Regions from separate parts of the Lysinibacillus sp. TE18511 genome, predicted to be linked through region 2. Evidence: riboswitches for the same ligand, from Rfam matches in the RefSeq annotation. Region 2 holds a riboswitch; the other holds the start of a gene.
What was found. Region 2 has a riboswitch for FMN ahead of ribE (riboflavin synthase). Riboswitches for the same ligand answer to the same signal wherever they lie in the genome.
Positions count from the first base shown of each region.

Region 1: another riboswitch for FMN. It lies ahead of ACVWXS_RS11780 (ECF transporter S component); the one in region 2 lies ahead of ribE (riboflavin synthase).

Region 1 is NZ_JBSSFD010000013.1:18,049-27,856, reverse strand. Features, by position in the region: gene ACVWXS_RS11815 (NUDIX hydrolase) at 1-353, shown strand, start outside; gene ACVWXS_RS11810 (hypothetical protein) at 453-662, opposite strand; gene ACVWXS_RS11805 (sporulation protein Cse60) at 685-861, opposite strand; gene ACVWXS_RS11800 (MBL fold metallo-hydrolase) at 1,243-2,061, shown strand; gene ACVWXS_RS11795 (hypothetical protein) at 2,391-3,266, shown strand; gene glnA (type I glutamate--ammonia ligase) at 3,379-4,713, opposite strand; gene ACVWXS_RS11785 (sodium-dependent transporter) at 4,934-6,280, opposite strand; gene ACVWXS_RS11780 (ECF transporter S component) at 6,436-7,023, opposite strand; FMN riboswitch at 7,246-7,439, opposite strand; gene ACVWXS_RS11775 (RNA polymerase subunit sigma) at 7,937-9,241, opposite strand; gene sigX (RNA polymerase sigma factor SigX) at 9,238-9,771, opposite strand.
Region 2 is NZ_JBSSFD010000008.1:95,791-105,598, forward strand. Features, by position in the region: gene ACVWXS_RS08460 (hypothetical protein) at 443-682, opposite strand; gene abc-f (ribosomal protection-like ABC-F family protein) at 1,088-2,713, shown strand; gene ACVWXS_RS08470 (SDR family NAD(P)-dependent oxidoreductase) at 2,806-3,561, shown strand; FMN riboswitch at 3,760-3,885, shown strand; FMN riboswitch at 4,091-4,216, shown strand; gene ribE (riboflavin synthase) at 4,400-5,038, shown strand; partial or broken gene ribB (3,4-dihydroxy-2-butanone-4-phosphate synthase) at 5,065-5,658, shown strand; gene ribH (6,7-dimethyl-8-ribityllumazine synthase) at 5,712-6,179, shown strand; gene ACVWXS_RS08490 (spore germination protein) at 6,305-7,750, shown strand; gene ACVWXS_RS08495 (sensor histidine kinase) at 8,308-9,615, shown strand.

The DNA.
Region 1 (9,808 bases), on a different contig from region 2:
TAAATAAAGACAATCTATTATTAATGGTTTTGCAAGGTATTAAAGAAGAAGCTAAAACTTGGTCCGTACCATCAGGTGGAAAAGAAGCTACTGAGAATTTTGAGTCATGTTGTAAACGCGAGGTATATGAAGAAACTGGATTTGTAGTAGACATCGTCAAAGAAGTATTACATAAAAATAATGACGTAGTAGAAGTTCGTTATTTTGAAACAATCATTACTGGCGGACAAATGACGATCCATGATCCTGATGAATTGATTTATGAAATTGCATGGAAATCTAAAGATGATTTACTAGATTTAACATTAACTTTCCCTGAAGATAAACAATTTCTATTAACATTATTTCAATAAAACCTATCACAATAAATGATGAGAAATTTAAGCAGTGCTTGGCATTACCTCAATCGCGGGTATTTCCCTTTCACCCGCGGGTAAACTCTTATATTATGATTATTTCATTTTTACTTTTTCAACGGCCGCTTCGTATATCAATTCATTATCGATTTTAATATATTGATTTTTCGCTGCCTTACAATAGCCTTCTTGTTCTAAAAAATCCTTCAACTCAGATTTCTTCGCAAAAATTTTTTCAATGACGTTCTGCTCCACTGCAGTTTCATCTGTTTTTTTAGCAATTGATACCCAATATATTTTTGACAAAATATTTCCCCCTTTGAATCAATTATTTATAAATAATTAAAGCTGAATGAATTACAGTTTGTTCCCCAATGTATAGAGTATTATATTTTATGTCTATTATTAAATAATCACTTAAATCTAAAAGAGCTTTATTAATATCATTTTCAAATTGCACAATATCATTATTTTGGATGGTTACTACTTGAGTCGCCTGCATCATATATTCCCCCTTTTCTTCTAATCATAGATTAAGAGGAAGTATTTGTCACAATAATATACTACCTTCCCTTATTTCAAATGATAATAATAGCCTCATCACCTTAACGTGTGGTTGATTTCCGTTCCCGACAGGCACTTTCCTGGGGGCTTCCAGTCGGAACGGAAATCAACTTATATACAATACGTACAACAAATGTCATCCACAGCATTTGATATTTAACCCAAAAATAAGGAACAAACTATTTATATGGTAAAATATAATCAAAGGGATCGGAACATTTCCCACTTAAAAAACAAAATAAAATTAAAGTTTTAATACACAATAACATGATTAAAATGTCCAGTATTCAATTATTAATCTTCATTAGAAAGAAGGGTTTTTTTGAAAATTACTGCTATCCTCGAAAATTCAAAGTTAGATAAAAAATTAACAGCAATGCATGGTTTATCATTGTATATAGAAACAGAACAAATGAACATAATTTTTGATTTAGGCCCCAATCACTCCTATATAAAAAATGCACAAGCTTTAGGTATCGATTTAAATAAATCAAACGCTGTAATTATTTCGCATGGACACTCTGATCATATTGGAGGATTACGTTATTTGGATGAAGTAAATAAACATGCTCCAATTTATTTATCTTCGAATGCATTAGAATCGCATTGGTTAAAAATTGGACCCTATTATCATCATGTAGGAGCAAAGGATACTATAGAAAATTATGATAATCGTATGAAGTTTGTTGATGATGATATAGAAGTTTCAAAAGGAATTCATATTATTCATTTAGAGCCAACGAATGAATATACGAAAAACCTTTATAAAGGGGATAAGAAGGAATTAGACGATTTTAATCACGAAATAGTGTTAGTGATTGAAAACAAAAATGGTTTAGTATTATTTAGCGGTTGTAGTCATCATGGAATTGTAAACATAACTAAAACTATAACTGAAAAATTTCCAAATAAGAATATCAACGCCGTTATTGGGGGATTTCATTTAATTGATCTCCCCATTGTTAACACTTTAGGAAAGTCAAGAGAAGAAGTTATCTCAATTGGTAATACATTAAATGAAATGGAGATTGACTGTGTTTATTCTTGCCATTGTACTGGAGCAAAAGGATTTGACATTCTCAAAACCGTTTTAAAGGAAAAATTACAATCTTTTAAAACAGGACAAACTATTGAGCTTTAGTAGATGTTACAAAATTAGCTACTAAAATTTATTATTTTACCCTTTCATAGACAGAGAGATCTACCTTTAATCAATATAAATGTTATTACCGTAGTCTAAATGGAGAGATTCAAATAAAAATAATAGAGAGAACAATAATACTATCTTGTGCAGCTATATTCCTATTCATTGTTTTTAAAGCCGTATATTATGGTGTACAGGCAAATAGATCTTTGATTAAACCCCAAAGTTCAAATTATTATCAAATAATAGATAAAGATTTTAATAAAACAGTAGACGTTCCTTTTACTAGTATTACTTCATATAGGGGTAGTGCTGACTATATTTATATGAGCGTAGATCAAGAGAGTCCTTCTCTTGATAATAAAATTATTGAATATAATCGCAAGACTCAAAAATACAAAACTATATTTAATACCAAATTCGATATGCCATCAGTTCAAGGGGTAGAATTAAATGATAATTGGTTATTGTGGGTAGATGCCGATGAAAGTGGGTGGCAGCTAAATCCATATTTTATGAATTTAAAGATACAAGAAATTCACCCATTGACGAAAGAAAATGAAGAAAATGTTTTTAATGATTTTCCTGTACTAATTGGAGACTACGCAGCTTGGATTAAAATGAGTAGAAAAGATGAAAAAGCGGAAGTTATGCTTAAGAATCTCAAAACAGGCGAAACAACAAGTATATTTAATTTAAATAGCTTTTCATCTTTGTCTGCAAAGGATGGAAAATTATTATTTACTGATAAAAAAGATCATTTTGGATATATCTATTTGTATGATGTGAAAAGTAAAGAAATAAAAGAATTTAAGAGTTCTTATGAATTTATTGGTTGGGCAAGGCTTCTGAATGATCAACAATGGGTTTATCTAACATTTGACGCCCCATCTGAACCTTCAACTGGTGATGGTAAGCTAATTTTTTATGACGCTGCGACCAATCATTCGCAAGAAGTTGTTTCGGATATTAATTCGGTAAGTGAACTTAACACTGATTTTAATAATGAAGTATTTTTATATTTCAATGAAAATGGATACTATAAAAAATTTAAGATACAGGATCATCTATTAGTTGAGGATGGTTTGTTAGAAACACGTTATTTTTTTAGATTTTCAGCTGAAAATGGTATTTATATCTATGATCAAGAACTCCCAAATGAAAAATACAAATTAATTATCCAAAGTGAACTGCCTAACTAAAATAGCTATCCCTATCACTGAAAAATAGGGTTAGCCTTCTTCTTTGACACTCAATTCCTCACATTTTAGATCAAAAAAAGTGTTGGAGCACCAAAGCTCCAACACTCCCCTTCTAATACATTTTCAAATATTCTTCCCGCTCCCAATTGTGGACACATGTACGGTAATTATTCCATTCTATTTCTTTAGCAGCTGTAAACTTCTCAAAGATATGATCTCCAAGTGCTTCACGTACGATAGGATCCATATCTAGTTCGATGAGTGCATATTCCAATGATGCCGGGAGACTGTCAATGCCATTTAATTCTCGCTCATCTCGTGTCATTTTATAAATATTTCGATCTACAGCGTCTGGAGGGGTTAGATCTTTGCGAATTCCATCGAGCCCAGATGCTAAAATAACGGCCATCGCTAAATATGGGTTTGCTGCTGGATCGACAGAACGAAGCTCGACACGTGTTGAAAGCCCTCGTGCAGCAGGAATTCGTATAAGCGGCGAACGGTTTTGAGCAGACCATGCTACATAGCAAGGGGCTTCATAGCCAGGCACTAAGCGTTTATAGGAATTAACGAGTGGGTTTGTAATTGCTGTAAAACCATGTACATGTTCTATAATTCCTGCCATAAAACTACGGGCTGTTTGGCTCAATTGTAATTCTGCATTTTCATCATAAAACGCATTTTTATCCCCTTCAAATAAGGATAAGTTGAAATGCATTCCGGAACCATTGACGCCAAATAATGGCTTTGGCATAAAGGTTGCATGCAGTCCATGCTGTGCAGCGATTGTTTTTACAACAAGTTTAAACGTTTGAATATTATCACAAGCTTCGATAGCATTTGCATACTTAAAGTCGATTTCATGCTGACCAGGGGCAACCTCATGATGAGAGGCTTCGATTTCAAAACCCATTTCTTCTAGCTCTAATACGATATCACGTCGACAGTTCTCACCTAGGTCTGTCGGAGCTAAATCGAAGTATCCTCCACTATCGTTTAGCTCAAGTGTTGGGTGTCCTTTTTCATCTAACTTAAATAAGAAAAACTCTGGCTCAGGTCCTAAATTAAATGAAGTAAAACCTAGCTCCTCCATCTCCTTTAAAATTCGTTTAAGATTTGAGCGTGGATCCCCCTCAAACGGTGTACCATCTGGTCTAGCAATATCACAAATAAAGCGTGCCACTTTCCCCTTTTCAGCAGTCCAAGGAAAAATCACGAAGGTACTAAAGTCGGGACGTAAGTACATATCTGATTCTTCAATTCGCACAAAACCTTCAATAGATGAACCATCAAACATCACTTTATTGTCCAATGCTTTTTCTAATTGGCTAACTGGTATTTCAACATTTTTAATCGTTCCTAATATATCCGTAAATTGTAGGCGAATAAATTTCACATTTTCTTCCTTCACTCGACGTACAATATCTTCTTTTGTATAATGTTTCATTTCTCACCACTCCAATGTAATTTTTGTTAACATCATTTCTTTGTAACTGTTTTAAAAATACATTAAAAGGACAAAAAACGCAATAGACATGTCATGTTTCCTTACATCCATTTTTTCGAATATATTAATCTTATTTTGAGATAGATAGGATGCAAGGACACACGGTCTCAATTAAAAAAGTAGGTTGTATTCCAGTTAAATGAAATACAACCTACTCTCTTTAATATTGTAAAAGCATATTTACTAACACAACAATAATCACAACAGGTACTACTATTAACATCAATAGACGATATATTGAATAGAACCCTTGTCCCATTTGACTACCTATCAACAATTCCTTCTTCACAAATTCTTTATCAACTACATAGGCAATAAAGATAGCGATCAACAAATTGCCTAATGGAAGCATTAAATTTGATACTAAAAAGTCTGTTGCATCAAAAATTGTTTTCCCAAAGATCGATACATCTGCTAATGTACTTGATGAAAGCGCTGCTGGGATTGCGGCAATAAAGACGACTACACCTAACAACATCGCCAATTTAGAACGAGACATACGACCCTTTTCAATAAATGCCGCTACGATAATTTCATATAAACTGAAGGAAGATGTTAGCGTTGCGAATAAAAATAATAATAAAAACATCGCTAAGAATATTTCACCAAATGGCATTTGACTAAACGCTGTTGGCAGAACCATAAATAGCAAGCCTGGTCCAGCTGCAGGCTCTAAATCAAAAGCAAACACAACAGGGAAAATCGCTAATCCTGCTAAAAACGATACAAGCACAGTTAAGAGTACAACGGAGCCCGCCGAGTTAGGCAAACTCACATCCTTTTTTAAATATGAACTGTACGTCACAAGACAAGAAAACCCTACTGCTAAACCAAAGAAGGACTGCCCTAACGCTTCTAATACAGCCTTACCAGTAATATTGGAAAAATCCGGCCACAAGAAGAATTTAACACCTTCCATTGCCCCATCTAATGTTACCGCTCGCACAACAAGCACTATAAACATGATAAATAATAAAGGCATCATCCACTTATTAGCCTTCTCTATACCATTTTGCACCCCAAGTGAAATGACTAGTACATTTATCAGCGTAAACAACCCTAAACCTAGCAATGTAATCCAAGGCGTTCCTACAATCTTTCCAAATAATTCACTAGGATCATTTACAGGATCAATAACAGCTCCAGCTACACCAAGCCCACTATATATAAAGATCCAGCCTCCTACAACGCTATAAAAAGTTAACAACAAAAAACAGCCCAGCACGCCCATTCGGCCAACCCATGCCCAGCCTGTTTTTGTCGGTGCAATTTTTTTATATGCAGTCACAGCTTCCGACTGTGTACCACGTCCTAAAACGTATTCTGATAATAACATCGGTAAACCAATTAACAAAGTAAAGAAAACAAAAATAAGGAAAAACGCTCCCCCACCACTTTGTCCAGTAACATACGGAAGCTTCCAAATTGCCCCCAGTCCAATTGCAGCTCCTGCCGACGCCAAAATAAAGCCTAGTTTACTAGACCATTGACTCTTTTGTTCACTCATCTCTTCAAACTCCTCTAACATTCTAAACTCTTCCTTATTTTACACTAAAATACTAAAATCGACTAGATGATAAATTTCTACCCGTCACTTCAATTCTTCTCTTACATTCTCATATAAAAAACCTCGAGCAATTTACAACTCGAGGTTCCAACTAATTATTTTGTTAAATACATGGAACGCTGATTAATAATCCATTTACGCATTGTTGTGAATAGTAACGCCATGATGACCGTTATTAAAATACCTTTCACAATATTAAATGGCAAGATTCCAGCTACGATCATTTTATATAGTGAATCACCTACAACAGGCTCCATACCTAAAAAGTAAGTGTACATAGGTAAAAATACTGCATAGTTCAGAAGGCTCATTCCTACTGCCATAATAATTGTTCCAGCAGCTAAACCTCCAACAAGACCTTTAACCGTTTTGAAGCGATTAAAAATAAAGCTCACTGGTAATATAAATAAAATGCCTGTTGTAAAGTTCGCCATATGTCCTACCGGTACTCCCGTTGGCGTGCCTGAGAAAATCCAGTCCAACACATTTTTAAATAATTCTACTAAAATACCGGCTATCGGTCCCATTGTGATTGCAGCTAGTAATGCTGGCATATCACTGAAATCCACTTCCAAAAATGCCGGGAATGGCGGAATTGGGAAATTAAAAAGCATTAACAAAAACGAAATACTGCTCAGCATACCAATCGTAATAAACGATTGAAGTTTCAAATTTTTCTTCATTGAAAACTCTCTCCTCTTTGCTGATTCAATCTCGCAAGAAGAAAGGCCACGACCTTATCCATTATTATTATGAAAAAACCCTTATGCAAAAGAGCATAAGGGAGAATAGGCATGATTAATAAACGCCATTGATTAGCTATTTTTGAGCAAGCACTGTGTGAAGACACATCGAAAAAAACGCTCGCACATAGCTAAATTCATAACAATGAATGACGATCGTACCTCCATCTTCTCCCATCCAGACTTTAACTGTCGGCCTTGGAATTACACCAAGTCAGCCATGCAAAAAACTTTGCACAGGTCGCGGGCTGAAGAGTCTTTAGTAAATCATTCGAGCCAATGTATTAAAAGTAACATTAGCGATTTACAACTCTATTACCGCCGGTCGGGATTTTCACCCTGCCCCGAAGATGAATCAATATTTTTTGTTTTATAACTTTACTATAATGAATTATTAAGGAAAAGTAAATAGCTTTTCAACAATTATGCCTCCATCGGATATTGGACACCCGCTGAAAAGTTACTTAAAACCGCATTCATCTCACCACCTATAGAGGTGAGAGACTTTTATAGCTGACGCTTTGCTTTCGCTACAAAAAACATTTGCTGAAAGAAGTTAAAAGATCCCGATTAAACTTGTATGTTTTGCCTCATAAACTGGCTCATCACCATAACTCAGGGTTGCTTTCCATTCCTCTATCGGCTTGCTCTAGGTCTCATCTGTGACGCTATGATTTGCTCCAAGGAGTCATCATGTTAGAATGGTCTACTTTTTAACAAGTATCATCCCTAGCTTTAAATAAGTAGCTCATAAATGGACAAGAGCATTCACGCACATATAGTGGCGAGAATGCTCCCAAAATTTACTTATACGTTTTTTGTTCTTCTATTTTGAAGTTTAACGTTATGCTATTTATGGCATATATTGTTTATTGGCTCCCACAGGCTTTGGTAAGAAATTTTTCAAATCAAATCCCTCCCAGCTCTCCTGTACCACATTATCTAAACGTACTTGTAAATCAAAGCTTGCAGCAGTGAGCATCATCGCTTCAATTAATTGAGTTGCACGAACGGCATCCATTGTTGTTAAATCAAGTGGCTCATTAAATGTAACGACAACACCTTCAGCTACCTCTTGCACAGTGTATGTCACATGTCCAGGAACGACCGGAACGTATCCATCATCTTTTTTATTTCCCATATCGACAAGAGCTTCTGTTACAGTAGAATAAGTCTTGCTAGAATCAGGTGATAAATACTCAGCCCCATTTTCATCTTTATATAAATAATAATTATAATGATTTTGTCTTGTTAATGCGATAGACTTATTTTGCTCCCCGTCTTCCTGAGACTCATCAGCTGTACCATCTGGATTTTCAATCTCAATCTCTTTATACTCTGAGTCTGAGAATGTATCCTGTACTGTTCCAACGTATTCGCTATTATCCGCAGAAGCAACATCATAGTCATTTTCTTGCGGCAATACATGAACAAGTTTATCGTCCTTCTCCTTCAATTCACCTTTATACGGGTGGTAATTAGTAAAGCCCTTTTCTTCCTCATCAATTTGCGGTGCATACTTTTCATACATTTGCAATGTTGTAGGCTTCTTTTTCCCAAAATCAGTGGCAACTCGTTCGTTCGGGATAACGTATGTCATTGGCACACTTTCCTTATCACGGTTTGCCAAACCAATGCGAAACACTACTGCGTTTGTTAAATCTTCCTCATAAACAGATGACCTTAGTGACATCATACGTGAATATTTTGATACAATATCAGATTCTATAATATCGTCATCGTTTTCAAAGCTTTTTGCAGCCCGATTATCTTGTATTGTAGAATATTGAGAAGTATCAGGAGCGTTAGCTTGATCCATATTTACCTCTTTATTATTCATGTACATAGACCCCACAAGTACTGTTAGGGCGAAAACAGCTGCACCACTCAGAAAAATAGGCCATTTACGTACGTTCTTCTTTGTTGTAGCGGTTTCGGTACTTACTTGTTGCGTATGACTATTTTGTTGTTGCTCTTTGGATATTATTTCGTCATCCATTGGTTGTTGTACGGCTTTTTGAAGATGGATATTATCCTGTAAGCGTGCATCTGCCAATAATCTATTTAATACTTCTTCTTTCGAACGGCGGTCAGAAAGCTTAGGGGCATTATTTAATACATGTTCAAATTGGTCATCATCAAATTGATTATGCGTCATTGCCGTTTCGCCTCCTGTTCTCTAACCTGTTGTAGCTGTTGCCTTAAAAATTTTATGGCACGATGCTGAGTGGTTTTTACTTTCGCTTCTGTCCAATCTAGTATTTGCGCTGTTTCCGCAATCGATAAATCTTGAAAGTAGCGCATAATAATGACCATTTTTTGGTCACCTGTACAGTTTTCAAGTGCGGATTGTACCTGCATAAATTCATCACTAGCTTGTAGCATATCTTCCGGTGATGGTGTGGTTGAATGTAGCTGTTCCGTTTCCCAATCAAAAAAATCGAGTGAATGTTTTTGACGCACAGCCTGCTTTCTAAAATGATCAATCGCGACATTTTTAGCAATAGCAAAAAGCCATGTCTTCTCGCTGCTATTTCCTGCAAACTGATCATATGAACGTAATACACGAACATAAACCTCGTGCGCTAAATCCTCAGCAAGTGTACGGTTTTTTACTAAATAAATAAGAAACTGGAACACGTCTTGATGGTATTCATCGTATAGCCGATGGAACACGGAGTCATTCAAAGCACTCCACCCCCGTTCAATTATATTTGTCGTCTAA
Region 2 (9,808 bases):
GCGGCTCGACGCTCGCCCGCAGGAAAGCGAGTAGCCCGTAACGGAAATCAGCCTCTTCGAATGTATAAAAATGGTTAATCAACACATCTGTTGTAAAATAATAAATCAAAGTCTTTGAATATAAAAGCGCTATGGTGTTGTGTTTAAAACTGGCAATTGATCAATCATCTATAAAATTTTTATATAGTTGAATGAATGAAAAAGTACCTGTCACCCTAAATTTCAGCCACCACATCAAGAGGTACAGCCAGGATTAGAGTATATAATTTTGACTAAGAAATTTGTGTTCTTTATAGAATTGTGATAGATTAGTGGGAATTATTGAATTCGAAAGGAGGTAAAAGTAATGGAAACTGTATTCGCGAAAGGCTTAGTAGAAAAAGAGGTAAAATCTTACATGCTTCTTGGGGATTTGCTGTCAAAGGGAGAAGTCTGCCCTTTTTTAAGCAAATTTCATATCGAAAACAGATCCCGGAAGCTTTTGCCTTCTTATTTTAACAATTGTAGTCAGTAATCTTGATGAATTTGTATAAATATATTTACGCATTGTGGCGCCGGTTCTGTACGGCGCTTTTTTACGTTCTTTTGTGACATATAAGAAATATACCCCCTGCTTGTAGGGTTTTTTCGCACTTTTAAGGCGCCGTTCTTTCGGCGCCTTTTTTGTTTTAACTTCTTTCATCAGGTGTCCAAACACCTGCTGAAATAGAGGAACTCAGTCTAAGAACGCCACGTCCTGTGGCAACGACTGAGTGACCAACATCATGTTGGCCCAAAGCCTCCGGCGGATGTCACGAAATCGGAAAGGAGTTCACAAAGGATGTTAGCCTAAAATCATCGCATCCATGCGATAACGGCTAACTGACCTGCATCGGTAAAAACGCCGCGTCCTGTGGCATTACCGAAATGACCGACATCGTGTCGGCCCTCGTGCAGGCCTAAGCACAAAGCCGATTCCGGACGAAACTATGCCGAGGCATAATTGATAGGAGTGAAAAGAGATGTGTAACCTTATATGTCCATTCATCTGTTAAGCGTCTTTAGCTTTGCAAAAGAGATGGCCAAAATTTATAAGGAGATTAAGTAAATGATACTTCAATTAAATGGAATTAGTAAAAGCTATTTGGGAGATCCAATTCTCTCAAATATAACGATGAAAATTGAGCGGGGAGACAAAATTGGCTTAATTGGTGTTAATGGGGCAGGTAAATCAACATTATTAAAGATCATTGCGGGAGACCTTCCGTATGATCATGGCGAGCTTTACATCAGGAAAGGTATTAAAATTGGTTATTTGCGCCAAGACAGTGGATTGAATCTAGATAATACAATTTGGGCTGAAATGTTAGAAGTGTTATCTGACCTTCTTAAGGTTGAAAAAGAACTTCGAGAGCTTGAAAAGAAGATGAGCGAACCGTTGTTCATAGACAATCCTAAAAAATTTGAAAAAATTATGGATCGATATGCAATAAAATCAGAATGGTTTATGCAGCATGGTGGCTATGAAATAGAAGCTAAAATAAACAGCATTCTTAATGGCATGGGCTTTGAAAGTACGTCTAAAAATACCCCAATTCATCAGCTAAGTGGAGGACAAAAAACTCGACTTGCACTGGCGAAAATTTTACTAGAACAGCCAGATTTATTATTGCTAGATGAACCGACGAATCATTTGGATTTGACAACTTTAAATTGGCTTGAAACGTATTTAAGCTCATACCAAGGTTCCATTCTTGTCATTTCGCATGATCGATATTTTTTAGATGCACTTGTTAATGTAATCTATGAGATTGAGCGAACAGAAGTTAGAAAATATGTCGGCAATTACTCTAAGTATGTAGAAAATAAAGAAAAAAATCGGAAATTGCTTGGAAAAAAATACGCCTTGCAACAGCAAGAAATATCAAAAATGGAAGACTATATACAACGCAATATTGCTATGGCTACTTCTTCTAGAAGTGCAAAAAACAAAAGAAAACAGCTTGAGAGAATAGAACGAATTGAGATGCCTCTAAAGGATTTAAAACATACACAGATGGCATTTTCAATGGAAAAAAACTCGCATAAGGAAGTGTTAAAGGTAAGAGACTTATCCATCTCTTTTGCCACAGAATGCGAGCAGCAACCGCTATTAAAAAATATTAGTTTTCAGCTACATCGTGGTGAAAAGGTTGCATTAATTGGTCCGAATGGTGTCGGAAAATCAACATTATTAAAGACACTGTTAAAGGAAATTAGACCAAATAGTGGTGTTATTACTTGGGGGAACGGTGTAACGATAGGTTATTACGATCAAGAGCAGTCGGACTTACATCCAAATAACACTATTTTACAGGAGGTCTGGAATATATTCCCGCACGTTGAAGAAGCGAGAGTTCGTACTGTTTTAGGGAATTTCTTATTTACTGGTGAAGATGTGTTTAAAAAGATATCTGCCCTCAGCGGAGGTGAGAGAGCACGAGTAGCTTTATCGAAACTCGTATTGCAAAAAGCTAATGTGCTTATTATGGATGAACCAACTAATCATCTTGATTTATATAGTAAAGAAGTATTGGAACAGGCTCTTTTGAATTTTGAGGGAACACTTTTCTTTATTTCGCATGATCGATATTTTCTCAATAAGCTAGCGTACAAAATGGTGGAGCTTTCCCCAACTGGTACGAGTATCTTTGACGGTAATTACAATGATTATATGAAAATGAAATTAAACTAAGGGCCATAAGCATGGAAAAGCAAAGATGGCCACCAATTGAGAAAATATTTGTGAATACGTAATAAATATAAAAGCGAAAAGAGGAAGAGAATATGACAAATAATCAAATTGCAGTTATTACAGGTTCAGGTAGTGGAATTGGTAGAGCAACTAGTATTAAATTTGCTGAGAATGGCTATAAAGTCGTGTTAGTTGATTTTAACGAGAAAACTGGAGAAGAGACTCTTAAACTAATTCAACAAAATGGCGGTGAAGGGATATTCGTTAAAGCGGATGTTTCCAAAGTAGAGGATGTTCAGAATTATGTAAAGCAAGCTATAAACACATATGGCCGTATCGATGTATTCTTCAATAACGCTGGCATCATTCAAAAGTTTGCACCATTTACAATGGTTGAATTGGAAGAATACGATCGTCTTATGGATATCAATGTAAAAGGTATTTTTCTAGGTATGAAATATGTCATTCCAGTAATGGAGAAGCAGGGGAAAGGGTCAATTATAAATACTGCTTCATCTGCAGGTATTCGTCCAGAACACAGTATTGCTGTATACTCCGCGAGTAAACATGCAGTAATCGGTTTAACGAAAGGTGTAGCGATCGAGTATGCAAATAAAGGTATTCGTGTTAATGCTGTGTGTCCAGGTGGTATTGTTACACCATTATTCCATAGTGTTGGTGAAACACTTGAAAAAACAGGATACGTACCAGAAGAAATGTCACGTGTACGTATGGGACGCCATGGTGAACCAGAAGAAGTAGCAGAAGCGGTCCTATTTTTAGCTTCAGATAAAGCAAGCTTTATGGCTGGTGCTGTTGTCTCTGTAGACGGTAGTTTAACTGTATAATCTTTTTGAACAGCCACGCCGTTGGTCTTTATTAATGACCAAAGGTGGTGGCTGTTTTTATTTTCATTTAAGTAGTGACATTGAAAACGCAACGACAGTGCAACTTGTGAAAAGAAATGAATTAGAGAAAAGATTTTTATTAAGAATTATCTGGATAATATAATAAAATAGTGTTATCGTAAGAAATAGCTAAATAAAAAAATCCTTCGGGGTAGGGTGAAATTCCCAATCGGCGGTGATGAAGTAATTCAAAGTCCGTGAGCGCAAGCTGATTTGGTGCAAATCCAAAACCGACAGTTATAGTCTGGATGGGAGAAGGGTAAAAGTATGAGCTTTTTAAATTCGGTTGAATTTACAAGGTTTATTTGAGTATGCTTTTGTTAACTACTTCCCATCATTTAAGTTGGGAAGTTTTTTTATTTTCATTCAGTAGGTGTTTGGACACCCACTAAAATGAAGATAAAGCCTCCGGACACAATTACGCCAAGGCGAAATTGATTTATTATTTAGCTAACGAATTGAATAGTAGTATGTTCTTCGGGGTAGGGTGAAATTCCCAATCGGCGGTGATGAAGTAATTCAAAGTCCGTGAGCGCAAGCTGATTTGGTGCAAATCCAAAACCGACAGTGACAGTCTGGATGGGAGAAGAACAATGAGATGATAGCCTATGGAAAAAAATTGTATCCATTAGGTTTGTTTGTTGACGTCTTATTTATATGAACTCCCAAACCCCTTTGATGAAAGGGGTTTTTTGTTTGAATGAAATTTTTTTAATGCTGGGAGGAGGGACAACCGCAAAAAATCGGAACTCTCAAAGCATAGGAAGTAGGTGGAAAATTGTTTACAGGGATTGTTGAAGATATTGGTACAGTAAAAACTTTGCAAAGCAATCGACAAAGTATGAAAATCACCGTTATTTCATCGAAAATGGTGGAGGATGTAAAGCTCGGGGACAGTATAGCGGTCAATGGTGTTTGTTTAACGGTGATACATTTTAATGAACAGGAGCTGACGATGGATGTGATGCCTGAATCGGTGAAAGCAACAAATTTACAGCAGCTTGCTGTAGGAGATCCGGTAAATTTAGAGCGCGCCATGTCTGCTAATGGACGTTTCGGTGGACATTTTGTATCAGGACATGTAGACGGAGTAGGAAAAATATTGCGTAAGCGAGCATTAGCAAATGCAGTCTATATTGATTTTGAGTTGTCAGAGGAGTTAACGGGCTATTGTATTCCAAAGGGTTCCATCACCATTGACGGTACGAGCTTAACACTTTTTCAAGTCGAGAAGAATAGTGTCACAGTAGCACTGATACCGCACACTTACAAGGAAACAATTTTAGGTATGAAGAAAATTGGAGATCTCGTCAATATAGAAACCGATTTAGTTGGGAAATATATTTTGCATCAACTGAAGCGTGGACAGGAAATGCCGACCATTACGAGAGACTTCTTAGCACAAAACGGGTTTTAACTAACACTGAACAGGAGGTGGCGATATTGCTACATTCAATTGAAGAAGCAATAGAGGATTTAAAACAAGGTAAGATGATTGTTGTTGTAGATGATGAGGACCGAGAAAATGAAGGAGACTTACTGGCGCTCGCGGAGTTTATGACACCTGAAACGATTAACTTTATGGCGACCTATGGAAGAGGTCTTATTTGTACACCGATTTCACAGCAACTTGCACTGAAATTAGGCTTGCACCCAATGGTCCGTCATAATACAGATAATCATCAAACGGCATTTACAGTTAGCATAGATCATGTGAATACAACGACAGGAATCAGCGCATTTGAACGAGCGATGACTATAGAAAAAATGATAGAACCACAAGCAAAGGCTGAGGATTTTCGTAGACCTGGCCATATATTTCCATTAATAGCGAAGGATAATGGTGTCTTAGAGCGTAGAGGTCATACCGAAGCAACAATTGATTTAGCCAAACTTTGTAATAGTATCCCTGTGGGCATTATTTGTGAAATTATGGGCGACGATGGTAGAATGCTACGCTTTAATGACCTTATCAAGTATGCAGCTCAACATCATTTAAAAATGATTTCAGTAGAAGCATTGGCAACCTATCGACGTCAACAAATAATTGAAGAAAACAAACTGACGATATAAAAGAGGAGAGAAGAAAAATGGGTAGAACATTTGAAGCACAATTAATTGGTACGGATTTAAAAATAGCAGTAGTAGTAGGACGTTTCAATGAATTTATTACAAGCAAATTATTGGACGGGGCGTTAGATGGTTTAAAGCGTCATGGTGTGGATGAAAACTCGATCGATGTAGCATGGGTTCCTGGTGCATTTGAAGTTCCTTTCATCGCAAAACAGTTGGCTGAAACAAATACCTATGACGCAATTATTGGATTAGGTACGGTGATTCGTGGTTCAACAACACACTATGACTATGTATGTAATGAATCGGCAAAAGGTATTGCAAGTGTGTCATTATCTACAAATGTACCTGTTATTTTTGGCATTGTTACAACTGAAAATATCGAGCAAGCAATTGAACGTGCGGGCACTAAATCAGGCAATAAAGGCTATGATGCGGCAATGTCTGCTATCGAAATGGCAAACTTAAGGAAGATGATTGGATAAAGCATTTTGTTCAACATCCTGTATTCTTGAATATTTTTAAATAGTAAGGGAAAAATATGCATAAGTGTATTGATTAATGTACTAATTTGGAGCTGGCTCAGTAGGAGATGAGGAATATTTCGTCAATGAAACAAGAGTTAAACTTGAAATCTTTGAAGGCACTATTTCAACGCTCTGCTGATGTGGTATTCCAAGAATATGTCTTTCAGCAACATAAGGTACATGTGATAAAATGTGAAGGAATCATTAATGAGCGGTTACTACACACCGTTATTGTGCAACGAGTTCAATCACTATTTACTGCATCGCAGGATGAAATGTTAGAAGAACATATACAAAATAATTTACACATTCCTCAACTTCAGAAAATTTCAAGTAAAGATGATGCCATTACAAAAGTCTATAGAGGACATGTATTACTGTATTTTGAAGATATGAATTTGTTGTATTCAAGTAATATTGCTAAAAAACCTAATCGGGACATTAAAGAAACAACCCTGGAATTAGTTGTCAAAGGCCCGAGAGATGATTTTATTGAGGATGTTTTTATTAATATTGCTTTATTACGAAAACGATTACCTACTAATTCATTAAGTGTTGAAACTTATGAACTTGGTAAACGTTCCAAAACAACGGTAGCTGTGCTTTATTTAGAAGATGTCGTAAATCAAAAGATGCTCGAGCAAATAAAATTACAGCTGCAGCGAGTGGATACGGATGTTGTATTTAGTGGAGATTTATTGATGGAAAGAATGGAGCAGAGTGCAAAAATTCTACCTAGACATGATTATACTGGACGTCCTGATTTTGCCTTACAAGCTTTAAGTAGTGGGCGTATTCTCATCATTGTTGATGGTGTATCATATGTCATTATTACTCCTGCTAATTCAATGTTACTATTTAAATCAGCTGAGGATAATGAATATCCGGTTATTGTAAGTTCTATGGAGCGTTCATTACGAAGATTAGCTATCTTTTTAAGTGTACTTTTACCAGGTTTTTGGCTAGCGCTAACGACTCATCATCAAGAGCAATTGCCATTGATTCTTTTAGCGACGGTTGTTGAATCAAGAACGGGGCTCCCATTTCCAACGATTCTTGAAATATTAATGATGCTTTTTATGTTTGAATTATTTCGAGAAGCAAATATACATCTACCCAATGTGATCAGTGGTTCAATAAGTGTTGTTGGGGGATTAGTTATTGGAGATGCAGCAATTAAAGCAGGTGTTACGAGTCCTTCCATGATTGTAGTTATTGCGACTTCAAGTATTGCAGCTTTTACACTCATCAATCAATCTATTGTATCCGCAATGAGTATTTTCAGGATAATTATTATTGTAGCATCTGCTTTTTTGGGGTTATTTGGATTCTTTATTTCGATGTTCTTCATACTTCTTTATATGGCAAATTTACGAGTATTAGGTGTTCCATATTTAAGTATAGGAGCAGATTTAGATTGGCAGGATATTAAAAAGTCTTTATTTCGTTTATCTATAGACGGATACGGTAAGCGGCCAACATTTTTAAAAGTACAGGATAAGTCAAGAACATCTAGCAAAGAAAAATAAATACTTACTTATACAAAGATCAGGTATTATATGCCTGGTCTTTTCAGTTTGGGATAGCCCAATAGGTAAGTGGGTGATGAATGTCAGTTGGTGGTAGCCAAAATCTTCTTGTAATGTTAAACTAGGAACAAATATTCTCTTTCGGGAGCCGAAGAATCCTTGGTTGTGAAAAAAGAGTAAAATAGTATTTATCTAAGTGAATGGGAACGATGCTAATAAGCCGAAAGTACAAATCCGCTTGTTTCACTCAATTAGCACGATGAAAGAAAGTGATTGAAGTGGATAACAATGTGCGTCCAAATCTTTCTAAAACATCTTGCGAAATTTTTCAATGGGTACGAACCACTAAGAAAATGGCTAAAAAAAACGAATCGAAACAACTATAAAAAATAAAGTTTACTATAGTATAATAGTATTGTTGGTTTGAATTGTTGCAATAGTAAAAAGTATGACAACATGTCATTTTCAGCTATCAATTTTTGTGTTTAATGCGAAAGTCAGCTCAAACTAAATGAATGCATCATTATATTTCTATAGATGAGGAAGTACCAGTTTGTATGAAAAACCGAAAAATAAAATTAATTTTAATATTATCAACGATCTTATTATTATTGTTTACTAGTTTAAATATCTATACATCTTATTTAAAAATGAAGAAGACAGTTGAAGAGTCGATAGCAAACCAAAGTTTGGAAGCGGCGATTTCTATTGCCTCTTCAATGGATGTCGAGGCGTACAAACAATTTTTAAATAACCCGCAAAAAAACGATTATTATTGGGAAATACGAGACTACTTAAATGATGCAAGAGAAAAAATTGGAGCATTATTTGTTTATACATTGGAGGTTGAAAATCCAAAGGTTTCTACAGCAATGATTATGGGGTTACCTCCCAATATGACGAACAGTTTCGATATTGGAGGAGTCTGTACGGTTCCTGAGTCGGAAGTACAAAAAGCTTATAGGGGAGAAACCTATGTAACGGAAGTAATACATGATTCTGTTCATGGTGCCTATGTATCTGTTGGTGCACCGATAGAGGATGATGGAGGAAATGTTATTGGATACCTAGGGATCGATATAAGTGCAGATAAACTGAATGGCATTAAAGGGAAAGTGATAGAGGATAATCTTTTTACCTTGATTTTTAATGGTGTTTTTATTCTAATCGTTATTGGTTCTTTTTTATTTTTACAAAGATGGTATCAAAAAGAAGTGGCGAAGGAAGTTGGAGCAACAGAAGATACATACCAAGCAGAAATTAAAGCTTTAATTACTTCGGTGTCTTCTATAAGGCATGATTTCACAAATCATATACAAGTATTACATGGACTTCTTCAATTAGATAAACCTGAGCAAGCAAAACAATATTTATCTTCTCTTTCTAAAGAGGTTCAAGCTATTGAGTCACTTAAATTAGATATTGATCACCCAGGCTTATCAATATTGTTGCAAACGAAAAAACTAACAGCTCAAAATCATACTATCGATATGGATTTTACAATTTCGGATGATGCATTTAATAAAATTAAAACAACAGATTTAATTAAAATTTTGTCGAATTTAATTGATAATGCCATTGACGCGGCAATAGAATTACCAGAGTGTCAACGAAAAATAACGATTTACTGTAATGCAGATGAAACACAGTATGAGTTCAAAATTACAAATACTGGTCCTAATATTGGAAATGTCTCACAAATATTTAAGCAAGGATTTTCTACAAAGAAACCAGAAAATGAAAAAATTAGAGGGCAAGGCTTATTTATTGTGAATGAAATTGTCAATAAATACAACGGACAAATTTCTATCGACTCATCAAAACATTTAGAGACAACAGTAATCGTAAACATTCCGATAAAGTAAATTTCTAAGCTTCCTACAAAAAATTGTAGGAAGCTTTTTTATCTTTATCGATCGAAGTCCGCTACCGGCGAAGTAAAGGGATTTACTGGATAATATAGCTGTTCTACCTGTGAAGTACTGGTTCACAATACGAAAAGTTGTTGCGACTTTCACTTTTACATTTTTTGAGCAATTCATGTCATATAGTACTAAT